Regions from separate parts of the Pantoea sp. At-9b genome, predicted to be linked through region 2. Evidence: predicted binding sites of a transcription regulator. Region 2 holds the regulator's gene; each other region holds the start of a gene.
The links. Region 2 encodes LexA, which represses DNA repair genes until DNA is damaged. Its sites were predicted from a motif close to TNCTGTATGTACATACAGNA; they were not measured.
Positions count from the first base shown of each region.

Region 1: the regulator LexA is predicted to act here: its motif matches at 6,474-6,493, upstream of PAT9B_RS31530 (DinI-like family protein).
Region 3: the regulator LexA is predicted to act here: its motif matches at 3,822-3,841, upstream of metR (HTH-type transcriptional regulator MetR).

Region 1 is NC_014839.1:284,980-292,500, forward strand. It holds gene pckA (phosphoenolpyruvate carboxykinase (ATP)) at 1-140, opposite strand, end outside; gene PAT9B_RS25230 (LysR substrate-binding domain-containing protein) at 358-1,251, shown strand; gene PAT9B_RS31235 (hypothetical protein) at 1,280-1,762, opposite strand; gene PAT9B_RS31240 (MBL fold metallo-hydrolase) at 1,705-2,139, opposite strand; partial or broken gene PAT9B_RS31525 (zinc-binding dehydrogenase) at 2,139-2,883, opposite strand; partial or broken gene PAT9B_RS30420 (transposase) at 2,900-3,980, opposite strand; tRNA gene PAT9B_RS25255 (tRNA-Ile) at 4,818-4,892, shown strand; gene PAT9B_RS31255 (hypothetical protein) at 5,661-5,858, shown strand; gene PAT9B_RS31260 (DUF1493 family protein) at 5,957-6,010, shown strand; gene PAT9B_RS31530 (DinI-like family protein) at 6,103-6,315, opposite strand; partial or broken gene PAT9B_RS31265 (DNA polymerase V) at 6,513-6,746, shown strand; gene PAT9B_RS30050 (YqaE/Pmp3 family membrane protein) at 7,138-7,296, shown strand.
Region 2 is NC_014837.1:347,141-354,661, forward strand. It holds gene plsB (glycerol-3-phosphate 1-O-acyltransferase PlsB) at 1-2,138, opposite strand, end outside; gene PAT9B_RS01515 (diacylglycerol kinase) at 2,265-2,633, shown strand; gene lexA (transcriptional repressor LexA) at 2,739-3,353, shown strand; gene dinF (MATE family efflux transporter DinF) at 3,445-4,770, shown strand; gene PAT9B_RS01530 (CsbD family protein) at 4,935-5,147, shown strand; gene zur (zinc uptake transcriptional repressor Zur) at 5,217-5,738, opposite strand; gene PAT9B_RS01540 (conjugal transfer protein TraF) at 6,188-7,438, shown strand.
Region 3 is NC_014837.1:201,876-209,396, forward strand. It holds gene pldB (lysophospholipase L2) at 1-298, shown strand, start outside; gene yigL (sugar/pyridoxal phosphate phosphatase YigL) at 351-1,151, shown strand; gene PAT9B_RS00880 (carboxylate/amino acid/amine transporter) at 1,317-2,195, shown strand; gene PAT9B_RS00885 (DUF1456 family protein) at 2,324-2,803, opposite strand; gene metR (HTH-type transcriptional regulator MetR) at 2,857-3,789, opposite strand; gene metE (5-methyltetrahydropteroyltriglutamate--homocysteine S-methyltransferase) at 3,967-6,237, shown strand; gene PAT9B_RS00900 (dienelactone hydrolase family protein) at 6,294-7,130, opposite strand; gene udp (uridine phosphorylase) at 7,432-7,521, shown strand, end outside.

The DNA.
Region 1 (7,521 bases), on a different replicon from region 2:
ATACCGCGCTCATAGCCGCTTAACGCTGCCGAGGTTTCATGTTCGATGAGCAGGTCATACTCGGGGTTGTAGATCACTTCGCTCACGTTGGTGATCCCTAAATCTGACAGGGCTGTGTTAATCTTCTCTGAGCTGTACATGTTATACCTGACTGATTGCTGGCTGAATATTGGGCTGCATAGCACTGCGGCCGTTAGTTTGTTTGACAGTTAACTGAGCTGTTAATGAAATAGCGATGTTCAGTTATGCAACTGTTCTGGATACTAGCACCAACATTCAGATGCATTGATTGCATAATTTCTATGTGCCATGCATACTTTGCATGGAGGAAGTCAGTGTTTTGTGAGAATCAGCGCGATGGTCAGTAATCTGGAAGTGAAGTGGTTTTATGATGTTATCGCTCTGGAAGAGACCCGGAGCTTCACGTTAGCGGCTGAAAAGCGCAACATTTCCCAGTCCTCATTCAGCCGCCGTATTCAGTCGCTGGAATCGGCGATTGGCTTTGCGATTTTTGATCGCAGTGTAAATCCGTTGCAGCTTACCCGCCAGGGCAAAAGTTTTGTCAGCTATGCGCGCAATATGCTGGATGATATGGATTACCAGCTGAATCGGATTCAAGGGCTGGATAATTTCCGCCAAAGTATCAAGTTTGATGCCGCCCCCTCACTGTCTGTTTTGTTACTTCCCACCTTGATTGCCGGTTTTGCCGACAGTGCTGAAAGGATTCATTACGTCGAGTCGATCAACGTGGATGAGGCGGTATATAATCTCAAAGAAGGCAAAAGCGATTTTATTCTGACCTTCTACAACGAAGAGTTTATGAATTATCCGTTTATCCACCACAAAATCTTTGATTCATTTTTGCATCTGGTTTCTCCCTGTGATGTCGATGGCAGGCCGCTGTTTAGCCTTAATCAGGGCGGGTTGCCCTTGATGAAATATGCCAACGACAGTTATATGGGACGTCAGGTGAATCAGGTGATTGATAAAATCCCCGACAATACGTTTACGCTCAGCTTTGTCTCCTCGATGAGCGAGCTGCTTAAGCGGATGATTGTTAACGGACATGGGGTGGGGTGGTTGCCGCAATATTCGATTCAGCGTGAACTGCGTGAAGGCAAGCTGATGATTCTGGATGGTACGCTGTCGTTACCGATTTCGGCCTATGTGTATCGTTCAGGAGCGCGACTGAATCTGGCGGCGGAGCGTTTCTGGCAACATATTAAATCGCAGAATATCCGCCTGGTGTAGCGGCGCAATTTTTTGCGCCGCCCATTCGTCAAATCAGCGGCGACCAGAGGTCGTAGTTGAGTGTAAAGCCGTTACCCTCGCGTATCACTTTCCCGGTGGTAGGCAAGTTAAAATGCATCCCACTGACGGCAAGGTTATCACTGGCTGCCCGATCCAGCATTTTGCCGCGAACTTGTGAGGCAGCAGCGGGATCGCTGTCAAAGGCAATGGTCACCTCTGGCTGTGACACCTGAATATGCGGGAAATGCACAATATCTCCCCAGATTAGCAACGATGCTTTCTCATCACCTAGCAGATAACCGCTATGCCCCGGCGTGTGCCCGAACAACAGTACGGCCTGGATGCCCGGTAGAATGGCTTCTTCGCGGAACGGCACCAGTTTTTGGTGATAAGTGCCAAAAGCGTTACCCGCCAGCTCAAAGTAGGGGCGAAACGCATCCGGAGCACTGGCAGCTATGATTTGATCGCGCCAGAACGCCAGTTCTTTTTCGTGGATAAATAGCTGCTGCACATTTCGAAACAGCGGCGTCTGCAAGGGAGCTGCGAGGCTGCCGCGTGGGTCAACAGAATAGTATCAATCTGCAACGGGTCGATACCTGCGGCTGCCAGTGCCACCGGCAATCTTCCACCCCAGCCTTTAATCCCTCCTGCGCCGCTGTCAATCAGGATGGTATGTTGCGCGGTCTGGACCACATAAACGTTGATATTGATGCGCGGCGCGACCGGTGCACCGCGACGCTGGAGTAACGCTTCTGCCCATGAGCCATTAATCCCCGACAGTAATTCAAAAGATACATCGAGATAGCCATCACTCAGCATAGTGACGAGCATATCGCCAACTTGTGTACGGTTAATTGCTGGTGCCTGCCACTTAGGTTGCATACCCATTAGATACTCCCTGATTTCATCATTTTTTCAGATAGAGTAACAACAATCATGCCCACCTGTCGGTTGGACTCCATGTAACGATGGGCTTCTGCAATCGCATCCAGACTGAGGGTCTTATCAATCAACGTTTGTAGTTTGTCGCAACGCAAACCATCCAGCACGAAGGATTTTGCGCGCGCCAGTTTTTCAGCATCCGGCATGATTTCAAACCGTTCATAACCGCCAGGTTGAGGTGATTGTTGAGGATATCAAACGCCGGGACATCAGATTGCGGCTGTCGAGGGCGTCGTACTGGAAAAATATGATCAGATGGGCCATTACCTGGGTCAGTTTTGCCATATTAGGCCCGCCAACCGGGCGGAAAACGATATGTATGCCCTGTTGTGCGTTCACATGCAGGGACTCCGTGACCATGCCCTGTTCCGTGATTGGCAATCACGGCAGTTGCGCCCGTTTTCAACAGCATCTCCCGTTTCTCGCTCGTGCGGGTAAGGGTGATCGATTTGGCTCCCTGTATATTACTAATCTGAATAGCGGCTAGCCCAACACTGCTGGAGGCGGTCCGGATGACTACATTCTGGTCCACCTGTAATGTTCTGAGCTCCACCAGCGCACCATACGCAGTGTGATATACATCATCCAGCTGGCTGCGCCGCTGGTAAAAGAGATATTCACCGGGTGTATGATCACGGCATGCAGCGGGGCATTGGAGATCTCGCCATACATACCGTATTCTTCAATTATTGTAAGTAAACCCGTTTTAGTTCAACGCACTTTTTGTGGTTTCCGGTTTTTCAGCCATCAGCCGGTACTCTTCCGGTGTCAGGTTATTCAGGGATTTATGAGGCCGCTCGCTGGAATATTTGGTCAGTCAGCGCTCGGTGATTTCCTGTGCTTCCTTCAGGGTTCTTGACAGAAATAAACTCAAAATTTCTGTCCGGTACGTCCGGTTAGACCTTTCGGTAAGGCATCTGCGTGGCTTTCACGGTTTGATAAATCATGCTCTTCAGGCCACTGCTCCAGCGTCGGCGAAACCAGTTTCAGGTCGTTGTCCATCCGCAGTTTCAGCGGATAGCCCCGGTTTACCACGAGCCTGTCCTGAACCCTGATCATTCGCTGTGCCGGGATATTCAGATCGATTTCAATTGCGAGGGCCACGCCGTTAAAGTAATCCGCCACATTGAAGGTCCTGAAGCGTCTGCCACAGACCAGCGCATCATGCATAAAAACTATCACCAGCGCTGGTTAAACGCCTCAGGCTTCACCAGTGGTGACGGGTTAAGTACCGGTAAACGCTGTTTCCATTGTAACGAAAATTCAGTTTCAGTAGGCAGTAAATCCGGTACACGCGTTTATGGTTCCAGCGTTACCTTGCCTGCGCAGCAACTGGAATCGCTTCTTAAAACCTTATCGCGGGTAGCTTTCTGCCAGCTCAGTCAGCACCTGGATCACCGGTCCATCGCGCTGGTAAAAATAGACCGTCCTGCTAAGCGATAACGTCCTGCAGGACTGGCGGTCGCTCATAGTAAATTGTGCGTTCAGATAACCGACGAGCGCACGCTTTATCGCTGGTTTTAAAGCTTACTTTCAATGACGTCATTAAGTGCCCGGCATTCAAGGTTTAGATCAGCAAACATCTGTATGAGGCGACGGATTTCATCCTCCAAGTATTTCATCTTTTTGATATCAGTAGATTCCATAACGCCAAACTTCGCTTTCCAGTTGTAACAGTTGGCTTCGGAAAGGGCTGCTTCACGGCAGACATCCTTGTCGGTACATCCGTCTTCACCAGACTTCACAGCGAGAATGGTCTGATGTTCGGTGAATCGGGCTTTACGCATGGTGATCTTCTCAGATTACATCATCAGTGTGCCGGAAGATCTTAAAAACTGAATGGTTTTATTCACCGGGATACTTGCACCATGACGGTAGCCATCCCAATATCCGTTTGTGAACGGGTATGATGATAAAGGCAGAGTTATTTACTGCATAATACTTAATGTTCAGAGGCCTGGTTGGCACCTCTAGGTGTGCCCTTCTCATTTTCTGGAACAAAATGGAGAATCAGAGGGTATGAGATGGCAACATGGTTAATCAGGAGGCTGGCGCTGGTAGCGCAGTAATGAAATATCCGAATGAAAAAATATCACTGTGTTTACGCGGCGGCGTAAGGACATTATGCCTTCAGTCAGCTTATATTGCAGTTATAAAAAGGTTAGTCACTAGCCCCGTAAATATAATCTTTTCACAAATTCGGGTCATTGGAATTACGGAATTATTAAATACTGTCAATAATTCCTTCACGTAACTGACAATATGGTGCGCTGTTGGAAAAAAGCCGAATCGTCGCAGGGACAGATTATGAGGAAAATTAAGATATTGGTTGCTAAGGTGAATATGTTGCCCGGTTACAGTTTACCTGAAATTGTTAAAGGTAAACTGACACGCACCTGTTTCAGTGGCTTTAGCTCAAATGCACAGAGCTTCTCCCCCTGCATTTCTGTGGCAAGTCTCTGCAGGTGGAGCGACTTTATCCTCAGCGCGAGCTAACGTGCTTGACATCTAAAAATAGATTTTGTAAATAAACTATCGCCTGACGCGATCTGATCATCGGTCCAATCATTCATCTCGCATGTCAGGCCGGAAGCCCCGTCTTAACCGATGGGGCTTTTTGTTTTGCCGGTTTAGCTCATTGGTAGAGCACCTGACCTATAATCAGTATGTCGTTGGTTGGATACCTGCAACCGGCACCAGATAATCCCTGCGGTTGACGAGTCAGGTAATTAACGCCGATCTGCGGCAGGGTTTTCTTCTGTGTCATGTTTTGATAATTTGAATTTAATGCGGTGAATCCCCCTAGCGGAGGGGCCAAGCCAGAAAGATTCCTCGGTTATTGTGTGACGATTCAGGTTCTGGCTTTTCTGAATCACCGGGAGGCACCCGGCACCGCAGACGTAACTACAATTTACAGCAAACCCTAAGTCTCGCTTCGGCGGCCTTTTTTAATAAAAAAGCCTCGCAATATATGTATACGGGACGAAAAGTGAAGTCTCCTCAAGGGATTGGGTTGTACCCGAGACGAAACATACTCCTCTTCTAACTTAATCTCTTAGGTCAATTCTTACACAGGCCTTCAGAGTTGTTTATTTTCAAATGCTTTACCTGAATAACTGATTAAGCAGTTCCCGTTCCTTTGCTATCTCCAGTTACTCCAAACAGGACCTCGTCATAATAAAGAGCGATACGCACTTTTTGAAGATATCAGACAGCACCTTTCAACTAATGGAAGTGAGGATGAGCGCATGCCGGAAAAAGACACAGGCTTTTGGGATAGCCTGCTTGCATTGTTGTACGCCCACAATCCGTCACCTGCGCTTCAGTTACGTGAATAATCTGGGATGTTTTGCTGGTCTGTGGATACCTATCCTTGGTGTTGCTTTTGTAATGAATGATGTCTTCTGGATCAGTTTTAGCACGACGCTAAGCATCTATAGCAGCATTGCAAGGGAAGATAATCGGATATGGTGGCCAACGCGGTTGAAGAGATGGTTATCAAATGGCAGGAGGATAACTATAATCCAAAGCCGCTTTTCGCAAAATCGAGACCGCTTCCGACATACGATACCAGCCTTACGATCGGAAAATATCCGTGGGCTAGTGAAACAGCAGAGGAAATTATGTGGAACTACTTTTCCCGGTTTAAAATGGATGGCAGCTGATTCAATTTTGTTGCTTACTGGTTCTATGAGAAAGGTTCCCTGCCAAATTTTCTCCGGCCTAAGTCGCAAAAAAATATCCGATACAACCCCCTGAACCATTGACCATAAGGATACTCATTGAGTCAGCGCAAGCGGGGTGCTGGATTTATTAACAGTTACCAGTCATCCGCAACATCATTTTCCCGCAGAAATTAGTTTGCTCTCAAATAAAACCGCGCTCCGGGGAGGGCACGGGGAAGGTACATCATGGATTCCATGATACGATATGGTGGTGCAATGTCATTACTATAGAGTGGGACCTGTCGTCAGCAGATGCCCACGTCTCCTGAAAAACCTTCGAAACAACCTCTTTGTCGCCTTCCTTATCCTTCGATCTCAACACTGACAGGTGGTCATTATTGGCGTTTTTGAACACGACATACAGATAGGGATAGCTCCGGTTGAGTCGCTTTTTCAGCTCCTCCCTCTACGTATCTATTGGAGCCTATGTCTTTCACTCTTGCGATAGTCACTTCAGCAATCATGCCGACTCCTATTCAACTAAAAATCCCTTACCGACAATCTCTTCTCAGAGACCTCCCGTGATTGACTCGATCACACCCAATCATTCAATAACACTGTTCGCATATTCAGTACATTTAAGAGCGACAGGCGATGCTACGCGACTATGAAATTATGATTGCATTCAAACAGGCAATATAGCGGGATGCCGTCGGGCGTTTCACAGTCAGCACTCTCAATTTTGTGCAGGAGCTGGGTCGTCTAAACTGGCATTACATGCTGCGTGCAGCCAACAAATGGATCGAGACACACACAACAACATTTCGTGATATCTCAACAACCGAAGGTGAAGAACGCCTGTTCCAGATATTCAACCCAAACGGATGAGTAATACGTCTTGGGCAGAAATGGACCGATAGTTGATTGTCGAACGTACTAATGCAGCATAGGCAGCCGAAAAAATGCAGGGCCGAACTATTGGAACGGGCAGGAAGGCTGAGAAAGAAAGGGGTATCCAAGTTATAGGTAGCACTGATATGACGTGGCAGTACCAGCGTTATACAAAAAATTTACGATATCTACAGAATGGTCCAGCCAAGTTTGGCCTCAACCTGCTGTTAATCATTTTCTTATTCTCTGAAGCGCAGGTTTAAATCAAGATTTCATAACGTAACAACAGGAAAATTAACAAGATAAACTGGCAATCTCTGCGTACGCGGCTATGATTAACGCAGAAACAGACAGTTATCAGAGAATGATTTATTTATAGGGAGTTTTTATGGGTTTCTGGAGAGTTGTCATTACTATCCTCATACCGCCGCTTGGCGTCCTTATCGGAAAAGGATTTGGCTGGGCATTCCTGCTGAACATTATATTGACATTGCTGGGCTATATTCCGGGTTTGATTCATGCGTTCTGGGTGCAAACACGCAATTGACCTGATATTAGATTGCAGTGCAAATGCGTCGCTCTGCCTCCCCGGTCAACAACTCCAGATTGTTGACTGTATCACTGATGGAGGTTTGATCGATCCCTGTTTTTCGAGCGGAGAACCGATGCTGATCGGTCATTTAGGGTGTCAACAAATGACCAGAGAACGGATTTATAGCGAACCGCGCTTCAGATCGCACAATGTGATCTGATTTTCGAAGGTAAAATAAAT
Region 2 (7,521 bases):
ATCGCAAAACGCTGCAACGTTTCGCGGATACCCGCTGCCAGTAACTGTAGTGTGCGATAGCGTGCGGTGGTCATTTGCACCTGACCATCCTGTTGCGTGATCAGACCCTGGCGTGCCATTTCGTTGCACAGCGATTGAATCAACTCAGGCAACTCGTTACTGCTCCAGCGCAGGAACAGTTCACTTTTCAGCATCGGATAGACCAGGGCGACCTGGCGCAACAATTCCGCTTCACTGATTTCACGGTGTTGCTGCACGATCGCGGCAATCAATGACGGCATCACCAACATATGTTGAATGTTGTTGCGATAGTAGGTCATCAACACTGCCTGCTCACGTGGCAGAATGATGATGTCACCGATATTGTCCTGCTCGGTCTCAAACTTATTCATGCCCATTGCGTGATCCAGCAGGGCTTCTGCGCTGAGATCCGGCACCGTGGCTTCCGGTGAATAGGGCACATTGCGCAACAGTTGGGTGTAGCACTCCAGTTGCTCAATAAGCTGCTCGCGCGTCAGTGAACGTTGACGAGAAGCCAGCAGTGCAGTGACGCACAGGTTCATGGCGTTGGCGGCCCCTGCATCGTTAATTCGCACCATCAGGCGGTTAGCGATGTCATTCACGGCAGGTGTCATCCATGCCTGGCGCTGGGGTTCGATTGGATCGATCGCTTCACGCCATTCTGGCACGTGTTTGTTCAGGTAGTTCACCAGCGGCAGGGGTTCACCGAAGTTCACATAACCCTGACCAAGATTGCGCAGCTTACGCAGGCCGCGCACCATCTGCATGAAGCCTTCTTTCTCTTTCGCCGCGCCGCGCAGTTCTTTGGCGTAGGTGCCGACTTCCATCACATGTTCATAGCCAATATAAATCGGCACGAAGGTGATTGGACGGCTGCTACCTCGCAGCAGTGCCTGTAACGTCATCGACAGTGTGCCGGTTTTCGGGTCCAGCAAACGACCGGTACGTGAGCGGCCACCTTCTACAAAGTATTCAACCGAATAGCCGCGATTAAACAACTCGCCCAGATATTCGCGGAAAACGGTGGAGTAGAGCTTGTTGCCCTTAAACGTGCGGCGAATAAAGAACGCCCCAAGGCGACGGAAAATCGGCCCGGCTGGCCAGAAGTTCAGGTTGATACCCGCAGCGATATGCGGCGGCACCAGCCCCTGGTGGTAGAGCACATAAGAGAGCAGCAGGTAATCCATGTGGCTGCGATGGCAGGGGACATAAACAATCTCATGCCCATCCTGCGCCAGCTGGCGCACACGCTCGCCGCCATTCACGTTGATCCCTTGATAGAGGCGACTCCACATCCAACCCATTACACGGTCGGTGACGCGAATCGCTTCATAGGAGAAATCAGCAGCAATCTCTTCCATCAATTCGACGGCGTTCTGCTGGGCCTTCTCGTGCGAGATCTTTTTGCTGCGCGCCTCATCTTCGACAGCTTTTTCAATCGCTTTGGATTGCAACAGCTTATTGAACAGATCCTGGCGGGCTGGCAAGCGCGGGCCGATTGCCGCCAGACGCTGGCGGGCAAAGTGAATGCGTGCCACGCGTGCCAGTTTCTGAGCTATCGACTTATCTGTGCCATGTTCGGTCGCCATCTGACGCAGTGAAACCGTCGGCGAGAAGCGCACAAAGCTGTCGCGACCATGCCAGAGAATAGCGAAGAATTTCTGTACGCCGTTGAGAATGCGCAGGTGAGGGGTGGATTCCCCCTGCACTTCACGACCCGGCGCACGGCCGAACATCACTGACACCGGCAGCATTTGTACATCCAGTTCTGGATTGCTGCGATGCAGATCAAGGTAGTCGTGAAATAACTTCACGGATTCCAGACTCGGCACGAAATACGGGAACACGCGCGGTCCATCATGGATAAACACGTGACGCGGCAGTAAAGTGCCGTCAATTTCCAGCGGTGCGAGTGGATCGGGCAGATCGTGTTTCAGACACTGCGAACGCAGCGTGAGGAGATCGGCCTTGGAATCATAAGGCAGCACATACAGGATCGGCCGCGTCGGATCCAGCCCATGTTCGGAGACGGGATCGGCGGGAATGGCCTTACTCTTTACCAAAATGGAGAGTGGTAAATTCAATAATTTATAATAAAGTTTACGCCAACCTGACATAGACAACTTCAAGCCTCTTGTTAGCAAAGCGCGGCAAGCATACCAGAAAGTGCCGCGAAGATCTGTGGCTGCACTATCTCCGGCTGCCCAGACATTGACGTCAAAACGAGTAAAGGGTTCAACGACATGGCAAATAACGTCACCGGTATTCTCAGGATAATAAAAGCCGCCGGTTATTCCTGGCAGGGATTGCGCGCCGCCTGGACGCATGAGGCAGCGTTTCGCCAGGAGGCCGTTGCCGCGTTAGTGGCAATTATAGTGGCGTGCTGGCTGGATGTTGATGCCATTTCCCGCGTACTGATGATTGGTTCCGTAGTGCTGGTTGTCATTGTGGAAATCCTGAACAGCGCCATCGAAGCGGTGGTCGACCGCATCGGCCAGGAACGTCATCCTCTGGCGGGCCGGGCGAAAGATATGGGTTCCGCTGCCGTATTGCTGGCTATCTTACTGGCGCTGTTTGTCTGGATCGCGCTGATTTGGTCACATTTGCGATAAGGATTCCGGATTCATCAACTCGCTGATTTTTCCCTCAGTTTTGGTTTTCATTTCGCCAATACCTGTATATACTCACAGCGACTGTATAAACAACCAGGGGGCGGGATGAAAGCATTAACCAGCAGGCAGCAACAGGTCTATGATCTGATTCGCGACCATATTAACCAGACGGGCATGCCGCCAACGCGTGCGGAAATTGCTGCGCAGCTGGGCTTCCGCTCACCGAATGCGGCAGAAGAACACCTGAAGGCGCTGGCACGTAAAGGGGTGATTGAAATCGTCTCCGGTGCTTCACGTGGCATTCGCTTATTGATGGAAGAAGAAGCCAGCGAAGGGCTGCCGTTGATTGGCCGTGTCGCGGCGGGCGAACCTTTACTGGCGCAGGAACACATTGAAGCGCACTACCAGGTCGATGCCAATCTGTTCAAACCTACCGCTGATTTCCTGCTGCGTGTTAGCGGCATGTCGATGAAAGATATCGGTATTATGGATGGCGACCTGCTGGCCGTACATAAAACGCAGGAAGTGCGTAACGGCCAGGTGGTGGTGGCACGTATTGATGATGAAGTGACGGTGAAGCGTTGGAAAAAGCAGGGCGCGATTGTGCAACTGCTGCCGGAAAACAGTGACTTCCAGCCGATTGTTGTCGATACCCGCGAGCAGTCCCTGACAGTAGAAGGGCTGGCGGTCGGCATTGTGCGCAACGGCGAGTGGCTCTGATACCTTGATTCCCCCCGCTACGGCAGCCTTTCTGCGCTGCCGTGGTTTAATTTTCTGACAAGACTGTTGTGCAGCAAACCGGGATGGGCTGATGCAGCTGTTTTCCTCCTCTGATAAAGCACTCTGGCGGCTTGCGCTGCCGATGATTCTTTCCAATATCACCGTTCCGCTGCTCGGCGTGGTTGATACCGCCGTTATTGGTCATCTTGATAGCCCCATTTATCTCGGTGGGGTGGCGGTGGGGACGACTGCGACCAGCTTCATCTTTATGTTGCTGCTGTTTCTGCGCATGAGCACGACCGGGTTGACCGCCCAGGCTTTTGGCGCGGGCGATAAAACGGCCCTGGCACGGGCGCTCACCCAACCGCTATTAATCGCCTTGGTGGCCGGGGTGCTGTTTATTTTGCTGCGCACACCAGTCAGCAATCTGGCCGCTGCGCTGATGGGGGGCAGCCTCGCGATTCAGCAGCAGGCGCAACTTTTTATCCAGATTCGCTGGCTCAGCGCCCCCGCCACGCTGGCAAATCTGGTGATTCTCGGTTGGTTGCTGGGCGTGCAGTATGCGCGTGCGCCTGTGCTGCTGCTGGTGGTAGGGAATCTGGTCAATATTCTGTTGGATCTGCTCTTTGTGCTGGGCCTGCACTGGGGAGTGGCGGGCGCGGCAGCGGCGACGGCACTGGCAGAATACGCCACCCTGGCCGTCGGATTATGGATGGTGGCCCGGGTATTGAAGCTGCGCGGTATTGATTTCTCTACGCTGAAGCAGAGCTGGCGCGGTGATGCTGCTCGCTTGTTTCGCCTCAACCGCGACATTATGTTGCGTTCTTTTCTGCTCCAAATCTGCTTTGCATCACTGACGATACTTGGGGCGCGCATCGGCCCGGATGTGGTGGCGGTCAATGCCGTGCTGTTGATGTTCCTGACCTTTACCGCTTACGCACTGGATGGTTTTGCGTATGCCGTAGAAGCCTGTTCTGGCGAGGCGGTCGGCGCGAAAGATCGCAGCCGATTATTGCTGATCTGGCATGCCGCCTGCCGTCAGGCGGGGTTGGTGGCACTGGTATTTGCGGCGATTTATGCGTTATTTGGCGTACATATCGTGGCGCTGCTGACTTCACTGGAAGAACTACGGCAAGTGGCCGATCGCTACCTGATGTGGCAGGTAGTGATGCCGTTAGTGGGCGTGTGGTGCTATCTGTTGGATGGCATGTTTATCGGTGCGACGCGCGGTCGGGAAATGCGTAACAGTATGGCACTGGCGGCACTGGGTTATGGCCTGTCGTTACTGACGCTCCCCTGGTTAGGTAATCATGGCTTATGGCTGGCGGTGACGGTGTTTCTGGCCATGCGCGGGCTGACGCTGTGGTGGATTTGGCATCGCCATTGGCGTGCTGATAGCTGGTTTGCGGCACATTAACGATAACCCTTTGGATACAGAATAATCCGTAAGTGTGCTAACCCTTCTGCATTGTCTACTATAATTATCCTTATCATCGCAAATAAGTAGCGCGTTATGTTGGTTTTACCCGCTGGATATTGGGTATTCCACTACCACCACTCTGCATGACATGGAGAAAGGTTATGAACAAAGACGAAGTGAGCGGAAACTGGAAACAATTCAAAGGGAAAATGAAAGAAAAATGGGGCAAGCTGACGGATGACGATATGACGGTCATTGAAGGTAAACGCGATCAGCTTGTGGGTAAAATTCAGGAACGCTACGGCTACGCAAAAGATCAGGCCGAGCGAGAAGTTAAAGACTGGGAAAGTCACAACAAGGATTATCGCTGGTAACGGACCCGTTTAAGGACGATGCTCCTGCCCTCCGATCGTGATGATCGGGCTGGCACAAGGATGTGCCATCTATCCTTTTTTACCGCGCTTCTTACTTTCTACCTGATGATCGTGATCGCAGCTTTCGTGATGCGTACAGGCTTCCACTTCAACACAATTCTCACACAACCCATGTGCTTCAATCACGCTGTGACGCAAGGCAAAACCAGCCTGCTCGGCGAGGCCCGCAATGATCTTTTCCACGCCATGCGCATGCTTTTCACTGACCGCCGCACAACGATCACACACCAGCATCACTGAAGTATGTGCCGGTTCGTCGAAATGATGGCAAACCACGTAGCTATTATTGGATTCCACACGGTGGATAAATCCCTGCTCCAGCAGGAAATCCAGGGCACGATAAATTGTCGGCGGCTTTGCCTGGGGTTCACTGACACGCAACTGATCCAGCAAATCATAGGCGCTGATCGATCCATTCTGTTCGGCCATCAGGCGCAGTACTTCGGCGCGTTGTGAGGTCAGACGCACGCCGCGTTGCAGGCATAACGTTTCTGCCTGGGTGAGCAGTTGGTCGGGCGACAGATTTGACATAAGCGTTCTCCAGGTGGCGAGTGATGTTATTTTATCACACAAATTTTTACGCTGCTGTGATTGCTTTTTCTTCTTAACATGATCAGTAAAATTACCTTTTTTCATCAGGTTAGCCGCGTCATAAGTCTCCTTCTTTTCTTCGCCTGTCATCGTCGTTTCTTGTTGCTACGGCATCATTAAATTGGCTAATCGGTTTTTGCTTTGCAACTCACCGACTTAGCGTCTAAGGTTCAAAAGGGCTTAAGTAATATCTGGCCTTAATTTAAGTACCGTTTATTTTTTTGCATAAATACACGACAGATTGCTGCATCAGTAGTCAATTCTGCGAATAGCAGTGCTATTTCCTTTCATTTCACAGCAATAAATCGTTAGCCCAGGTTCACAATAAGGGGCTGGTAAATTGTTACGTCGCTGACGTGGTCACGACATTTAAAGGTGATGGCAGGCACATGGTGAAGACATTATTCAGACGCAAAAAAATTGCTTATATTGTTGTTTTGAATGCCGTATTTCTTTCCTCTTCGGCCCTGGCAGCAGGCACATGGTACGACGCTCGTAATGATGCAATGGGGGGAACGGGGGTCGCTTCTTCCACCTGGAGTTCTGCGGTACTGGCAAACCCGGCCTTAATGACCAAAGCAAAACCTGATGATGACGTGAGTATCATTTTCCCCTCAGCCGGGATTCAGGTAACAGATAAAGATAAATTGATTAATCGTGTTGATGATATTACCGACACGGTTGACCGTTATCAGAACGTAATCGATAACTTAACCTTCCAGGATTACCTCAACGGCTATCCACAACTGAAAGCCGCTGCGGGTGATATGGCGAGTCAGCTTCGCGATCTGCGTGGCAACAAAGCGGACGGTTCGGCAGGTGTTGCGCTGGCTGTTACGGTGCCCAATGAAACGCTGCCCTTCGCTTTTGTCACCAAAGCTTATGGCACGGCACATATCCGCGCTAACGTGTCACAAAGCGATATCGATTATCTGCAAGGCGTTGCCGATGGCACGGTTATTCCGGTGCCGGGTGATGAGGATAAACTGACGTCCAGTGCCAACGGTCTGGCGGCGTTAGTGACCGATTACGGTATCGCCATGGCACACCAGTTCAGTATTGCCGGACATCCGGTCTCTGTAGGTATTACGCCGAAACTGCAAAAAACCTGGCTATATAACTACACCGCCAGTGTGTATAACTACGACAAAAGCGATATCAACAACAGCCGCTATCGCAGCTCAGATACCGGTTTTAACGTCGATGCCGGTATCGCCACGGACTTCGCCGATAACTGGACGTTCGGCCTGACCGGGCAAAACCTGATTTCACGTGATATTGAGACCAAAGAAGTGAATGGCTACCGTGATACGTACCAAATCCGCCCACTGGTTACCACCGGTCTGGCCTGGAACTATGGTGCCTTCACGCTGACAGGTGATGTCGATTTGACGCAAACGAAGCGCTTTAAATCGGAAGACAGCAGTCAATACGTTGGGGTTGGTGGTGAATATCGGGTGCTGGACTGGCTGCAATTACGTGCCGGTTATCGTGCAGATATGAAGTCAAATGACGCCAATGTGTTCACCGCTGGTTTTGGTTTGTCACCGTTTAACAATACCGTTCACCTTGATCTGGCCGGTTCGGTTGGCGACGACAATACCTGGGGTGCGATGTTGCAGCTCGGCTTTAACTTCTGATCAATCCTCTTCATCCCGACGGGCGGCTGTGTCGCCCGTCAATCCTGTGTTATCATTGCGCAGAATCTCATCACTTAACCCCG
Region 3 (7,521 bases), 150 kb from region 2:
CGTCGGCGGCCCCACCTATCATTGGGTGCGCGAAGGGGTGCAGGCCGGGCGCAGCATCATCAGTCAGGTGAATAACATCACCACACCGATGCTACTGATGCAGGCCAGCGAAGATCGGGTGGTGGATAACCGCTCGCAGGATTTGTTTTGTGAGGCGATGGCAGCAGCAGGACATCCCTGCGAGGGTGTCACGCCTTATGTGATTGAGGGCGCGCGCCATGAGATCTTGTTTGAAACAGACGCGATGCGCGCTCAGGCGCTAAACGCGGTGGTGGATTTTTTTGCGCGCCACGTTTAAAGATTTTTTATTTTCCGGCTACGGCCAACCGACATCAATACCAGAGGTTTCCATGTACCACATCGTCGCATCCGACCTGGATGGCACGCTGCTCTCCCCGGACCATCGTCTGACTCCGTTCGCCCGTACCACGTTGCAGGAACTGGTCGCACGCGATGTCCATTTCGTTTTTGCCACCGGTCGTCACTATATCGATGTGGGCCAGATGCGCGACAAACTCGGCATCCCGGCTTATATGATTACCTCCAACGGCGCTCGCGTGCACAACGCTGACGGTACACTTATCTTCAGCCATAACCTGGATGCCGACATCGCCCAGGACCTGTATGGCCTGAAATATCACGATGAACAGGTCCTGACCCACGTTTACCGCGACGATGAATGGTTTATCAGCCGTCACCGTCCGGCAGAGCAGGATTATTTCCGCGAATCGGTGTTTAACTATCAGGTCTACCAGCCGGGTATGCTGCCGAGTGATGGCATCAGCAAAGTGTTCTTTACCTGCGATGATCCTGAACATCTGATTCCGATGGAGCAGGCGATCGAAGCGCGTTGGGGCGACCGGGTCAACGTCAGCTTCTCGCTGCCGACCTGCCTCGAAGTGATGGCGGGTGGCGTCTCCAAAGGCCACGCGCTGGAAGCTGTCGCGAAACAACTCGGCCATTCATTGAAAGAGTGCATCGCTTTCGGTGATGGTATGAACGATGTTGAGATGCTCAGCATGGCCGGTAAGGGCTGCATTATGCGTAATGCCCATCAACGTTTGAAAGACACGTTGCCCGCACTGGAAGTGATCGGTAGTAACGCCGAAGACGCCGTGCCGCATACCCTGCGTAAACTGTTCCTGGCATAAGCTGAACCGTGGCGGCGCGATTTATCGCGCGGGTTTTTCCTGCAACGCGCACCAAATTGCGCTGCTACGGGTGCTTGTATTTTATTCGGTTGTAAACCAGATAATTCAACGAGACAGCGACAGTTTGTTTACACTAGCGGCACTGTTCATTTTGGGGTCGTTACCGTGCTGTTATTGATCGTTACCACCATTCTGTGGGCTTTTTCCTTTAGTTTAATCGGGGAATATCTGGCGGGTCAGGTGGATTCTTGGTTCTCGGTGCTGATGCGCCTGGCGCTGGCCGCCATTGTGTTCCTGCCGTTCCTGCGCTGGCGTGGCTATCGTGCGTCAACCATCCTGCTGTATATGCTGGTGGGGATGCTGCAACTGGGCGTTATGTACCTGCTGAGTTTCGAAGCCTATCTCTACCTGAGCGTGACGGAATTCCTGCTGTTTACCGTGATGACACCGCTGTATGTCACCCTGATTTACGATCTGCTCAGTCGTCGGCCATTGCGCATCGGCTACGCCTTCAGCGCCATGCTGGCGGTGATTGGTGCGGCGATTATCCGTTACGACAAAGTGAGCGATCATTTCTGGTTTGGCCTGCTGTTGGTGCAGGCGGCAAATATCTGCTTTGCCATCGGCATGGTGGGTTACAAACGCTTGCAGGAGACGCGCCCGATGCCGCAACACACCGCGTTTTCTTGGTTCTACCTTGGCGCGGTGATTATTGCGGTGATTGCCTGGAGCCTGTGGGGTAACCCCAACAAGCTGCCAACCACCTCGCTGCAATGGGGCATTCTGGTGTGGCTGGGCGTCGCGGCGTCCGGGTTGGGTTACTTTATGTGGAACTACGGCGCAACCCAAGTGGATGCGGGAACGCTGGGCATTATGAACAATATGCACGTTCCGGCTGGCTTGCTGGTCAATCTGGCGATCTGGCAGGAAAAACCACACTGGCCCAGCTTTATCGCCGGGGCGATGGTGATTTTTGCGTCACTTTACGTCCATAAACGCTGGGTGCTGGGCCACCGCTTTTCTAAAAGCAACGAAACAGCTTAAAGGGAAGGGGGAGACCGCTTCGAAGAGCAAAGCGTCCGAGTCAGGATGATGAGGCCGACCCACAGGGATGTGGGTCCTCTTTGCGATCGGAGCGGTCTCTCCCTGACCCTGCTCCGTTCTGAAAGCAACTACGCCTTTTTCACCGGCGCAGGACGCTGAATTAACGTCAAGCCCTTCAAAAAGTTACGCAGAATCTGGTCACCGCACTCGCGATAGTTCTTATGGTCCGGGTTACGGAAAATCGCGCCAATCTCCGCCTGCGAAACTTTAAAGTTCGCCTTCAGCAAGACCTCGGGAATATCCGTGGTCTTCAGGGCAAAGGCGATACGCAGTTTCTTCAGGAAAATGTTGTTATTCATCTTGCGCTCAACTGACGGTGCAGGCGCATCCTCGCTTTTACCGCGACGATAGAAAATCAACCCATTGAGGAAGTATCCCATCAGCACGTCAGGGCAAGGACGATAGGCGGCGTCATCGTCCTTCTTCAGCCAGGCCTGCACATCTTCAGATGGCACCTCACAATTGGCCAGGGCAAAAATCTCCACCACTTTGCTGTCGCTCAGGTCCAGCATATAGCGCACACTGCGCAGTACATCGTTATTGGTCATGGTGAAAATCTCCTGGTCACGGGTTGAGGCGGCGCATTATAGAGCAGGCGACCTCAGGATGACAGGGGCTGTAACGAACCCGGGCGTGCAGCATCGCGGACAAAGGGCAAATGCTCACAGGCATGCTGGCGGGCAAAACGCACAAATGCCTCCAGTACCGGCTGACGCTGCTCACCATCACGCATCGCTGCATACAAACGGCTCCACAAGCCGTCGCCAAGCGTCTTCGTCACTACCAACCCCTGGTGCTCAAAACTCTCCACCACCCAATGCGGTAATGCCGCAATCCCCATGCGCGCCGACACCATCTGAATCAATAACAGGGTGTTATCCACACTCTTCAGCGCCGGGCTAATGCCGGCGGGTTGCAGGAAATTTCGCCAGATATCCAACCGCTGACGCTGCACCGGGTAAATCATCAGGACTTCATCCGCCAAATCTTCCGGCGCAATATGCGCAACTTGCGCCAGCGGATGATCCGGTGCCATCACCAGACGCACCTCAAAATCGAACATCGGCGAATAGAACAAACCGCTACGCGGCAGGATATCCGAGGTCAACACCACATCCAGCTCGCCCTGTTGTAAGGCCGGTTGCGGGTCAAAGGTCACGCCAGATTTAAAATCCATCACCACCTGTGGCCAGCTCTGACGGAAATTGTTCAGCGCAGGCGTTAGCCACTGAATGCAGCTATGACACTCAATCGCAATGCGTATCGTGGTTTGGTGCGGCTCATGGCAAGCCTGCAACGCCTGCTGTATCTGCGGCAGGATCTGCTCGGCCAGCTGTAACAGGATCTCCCCCTGTGGCGTAAAGCGTAGCGGCTGGCTTTTACGCACAAACAGGCGAAAGCCCAGCCGTTGCTCCAGATCGCTGAACTGATGAGACAACGCCGATTGCGTTTGATGAAGCTGAGCGGCGGCGGCGGCCAGCGAGCCGGTATTCCTTAACGCTTGTAGCGTCCGCAGGTGTTTGAGTTCGATCATGAGAATCCTTCACATCGAGATTGAACAATTTGCGCTTGAGGAACATACAGTACCCGCAGAATATAGCGGTGTAAACATCTGGACGGCTAAACATCTTCAGCAGGCGTAACAGCCAGCCTGGGTTGGCTCTGATTTGAAGCGCGTGCTGCACAGCTAAGAATATCTGGAGAACAGCAAATGACCATTCTGAACCACACACTCGGTTTCCCTCGCGTCGGTCTGCGTCGTGAATTGAAGAAAGCCCAGGAGAGCTACTGGGCAGGTAACAGCTCACAGGACGAACTGCTGGCAGTGGGCCGTGAACTGCGTGCGCGTCACTGGCAACAACAGAAAGAGGCGGGCGTGGATCTGCTGCCGGTGGGCGATTTCGCCTGGTATGATCACGTACTGACCACCAGTCTACTGTTGGGCAACGTTCCGGCGCGTCATCAGAATAAAGAGGGGTCAGTCGACCTCGATACCCTGTTCCGTCTGGGTCGTGGCCGCGCACCGACCGGTGAACCGGCGGCGGCGGCTGAGATGACCAAATGGTTCAACACCAACTATCACTATATGGTGCCGGAATTCACCGAGGGTCAGCAGTTCAAACTGACCTGGACGCAATTGCTGGACGAAGTGGACGAAGCGCTGGCGCTCGGCCACAACGTCAAACCTGTGCTGCTCGGCCCGGTGACTTACCTGTGGCTGGGTAAAGTAAAAGGCACGCCGTTTGACCGCCTGTCATTGCTGCAAGATATCCTGCCGGTCTACCAACAGGTGCTGGCTGAACTGAAAAAACGTGGCATCGAATGGGTACAGATTGATGAACCGGCGCTGGTGCTGGAACTGCCGCAGGCATGGCGTGCGGCATTCAAACCCGCTTACGACGCCTTACAGGGTAAAACCAAACTGCTGCTGACCACCTACTTCGACAGCATTGGGCAAAACCTTGATGTGATCAAAACGCTGCCGGTGCAGGGTCTGCATGTTGACCTGGTACATGGCAAAGACGATATCCAACAGCTCAACCAACAACTGCCTGCCGAGTGGCTGCTGTCTGTCGGTGTGATCAATGGGCGCAATGTCTGGCGGGCGGATTTGACCCGCTGGTTTGAACGTCTGCAACCGCTGGTAGGGCTTCGCCAACAGTTGTGGATTGGCTCCTCTTGCTCCCTGCTGCATAGCCCGATCGACCTGAGCGTGGAAACCCGTCTGGATGATGAAGTCAAAAGCTGGTTCGCCTTCGCCCTGCAAAAATGCGCGGAGCTGGCGCTGCTGAGCAAGGCATTGAATAACAATGATGCGCAATCGCTGGCCGCCTGGAGCGCCCCGATCCGCGCCCGCGCCCAATCCAGCCGGGTGCACAATGCCGCTGTGGCGCAGCGTCTGGCTCATATTCAGGCCAGCGACATCGAACGTCATAGCGCCTACCGCGAACGTGCTAAAGCGCAACGTCACCGCTTCAATCTGCCAGCATGGCCCACTACCACCATCGGTTCATTCCCGCAAACCACGGCAATCCGCAGCCTGCGCCTCGACTTCAAGAAAGGCAACATTGATGGGGGGCGCTATCGCACCGGCATCGCTGAACACATCAAACAGGCGATTGTCGAGCAGGAACGCCTCGGCCTCGATGTGCTGGTACACGGTGAAGCAGAGCGTAACGACATGGTCGAGTACTTTGGGGAGAATCTCGACGGTTTCGTTTTCACCCAGAACGGTTGGGTCCAGAGCTACGGTTCACGCTGCGTGAAACCGCCGGTGATCATCGGCGACATCAGCCGTCCGGCCGCCATTACCGTGGAGTGGGCGAAGTATGCGCAGTCGCTGACTGACAAACCGGTGAAAGGCATGCTGACCGGCCCGGTCACCATCCTGTGCTGGTCGTTCCCGCGTGAAGACGTCAGCCGTGAAACCATTGCCAAACAGATTGCGCTGGCGCTGCGCGACGAAGTGGCCGACCTGGAAAAAGCCGGTATCGGTATCATCCAGATTGATGAACCGGCACTGCGTGAGGGGCTGCCGTTGCACCAGTCTGACTGGGCGGCGTACCTCACCTGGGCGGTGGATGCGTTCCGTCTCAATGCCGCCGTGGCGCAGGATGACACCCAGATTCACACCCATATGTGTTATTGCGAGTTCAACGACATCATGGACTCGATTGCCGCTCTGGATGCTGACGTGATCACCATCGAAACCTCACGTTCCGATATGGACCTGCTGGATGCGTTTAAAGCGTTTGAATACCCGAACGAAATCGGTCCAGGCGTGTATGACATCCACTCCCCGAACGTACCGAGTGTCGCATGGATGGAAGATCTGCTGCGTAAAGCCGCGCTGAGTATCCCGGAACAACGTTTGTGGGTTAACCCGGACTGCGGTCTGAAAACCCGTGGCTGGACAGAAACCCGTCAGGCACTGGCAAACATGGTCACCGCGGCGAAAAAGCTGCGCGGTGAAACGGCGTAATCGTTGTGTAATATGTTGTGTTGACACGTTGGGGCGCATCAGCGCCCCCTTTTTTATCACGCTTCAGGCTTAACACCATACTGCTGGAACCACGCCAACATCCTTGCCCAGCCATCTTTGGCCGATTCCGCGTGGTAGCTCGGGCGATAATCAGCGTTGAACGCATGACCCGCCTCGGGATACACCACAATCTCTGCTTTGGCATTGGCGGCACGTAGCGCCTGGCGCATCAGCTCAACGCTCTCCAGCGGAATGCCTTCATCCTGACCACCGTACAGACCCAGCACCGGCGCATTCAGATCAACCGCAATATCAATCGGATGCTTCTGCTGCTTCAGCGTCTTATCCCCCACCAGTCGGCCATACCAGGCGACCGCCGCTCGCACCTGCGGATTATGTGCTGCAAACAGCCAGCTGATACGGCCACCCCAGCAGAAACCGGTAATCCCCATGCGACGAATATCGCCGTCGTTGCGGGCGGCCCAATTGGCAACATGGTCGAGATCGGACAGCACTTGAGAGTCCGGCACTTTACTGACCAGCTCTTTGAACAGGGTAGGGATATCGGTGTATTCGCTCGGATCACCCTCGCGGAAATAGAGTTCCGGTGCCACCGCCAGATAGCCCTCCAGTGCCAGACGACGGCAGATATCACGGATATGCTCATGCACACCGAAAATTTCCTGCACCACTAACACCACCGGCAATGTCCCTTGATACTCTTTCGGGCGGGCATAAAACGCGGGCAGATTTTCCCCCTGGCTCGGGACCGAGGTCTCCCCGGCATGGATCGCCTCGCTGTGGGTGAGGATGGTGCTGCTGGCGGTCGGTTGGACGGCAGCCGCAAAGCCACCCGTTGCAGATTTTTGTGCCATATTGTCTTCGGTTTTCATTGTTCTCTCCATGCTGGCAAGTGCGCAATCACGTAACTATAGCCTGGCCGCAGAGGCCGGGCGGGTGTAGGTTTCAGAGGGGATACGCATGAATTCTTCTTCTCTATTAACACCGCCGCCCGAACTTACACAGCACCGGATGTAGCAATTCAGAATGGCAGACCGCTGATGTGTGATTTAGATCACTAAAATATTTTCTGTTAATGTAATTTTCATTATTTATAGTGAAATTACTCACATATTTATCGCGACTGCTGACGTAAAGTGGCGCGCATATCCCTATAGCTACCAGGAGTCTGTTATGGCCCAGTCTGACGTTTTCCACCTTGGCATCACCAAAGCCAGCCTGAAAGGAGCCACACTGGCCATCGTTCCCGGTGACCCGGAGCGC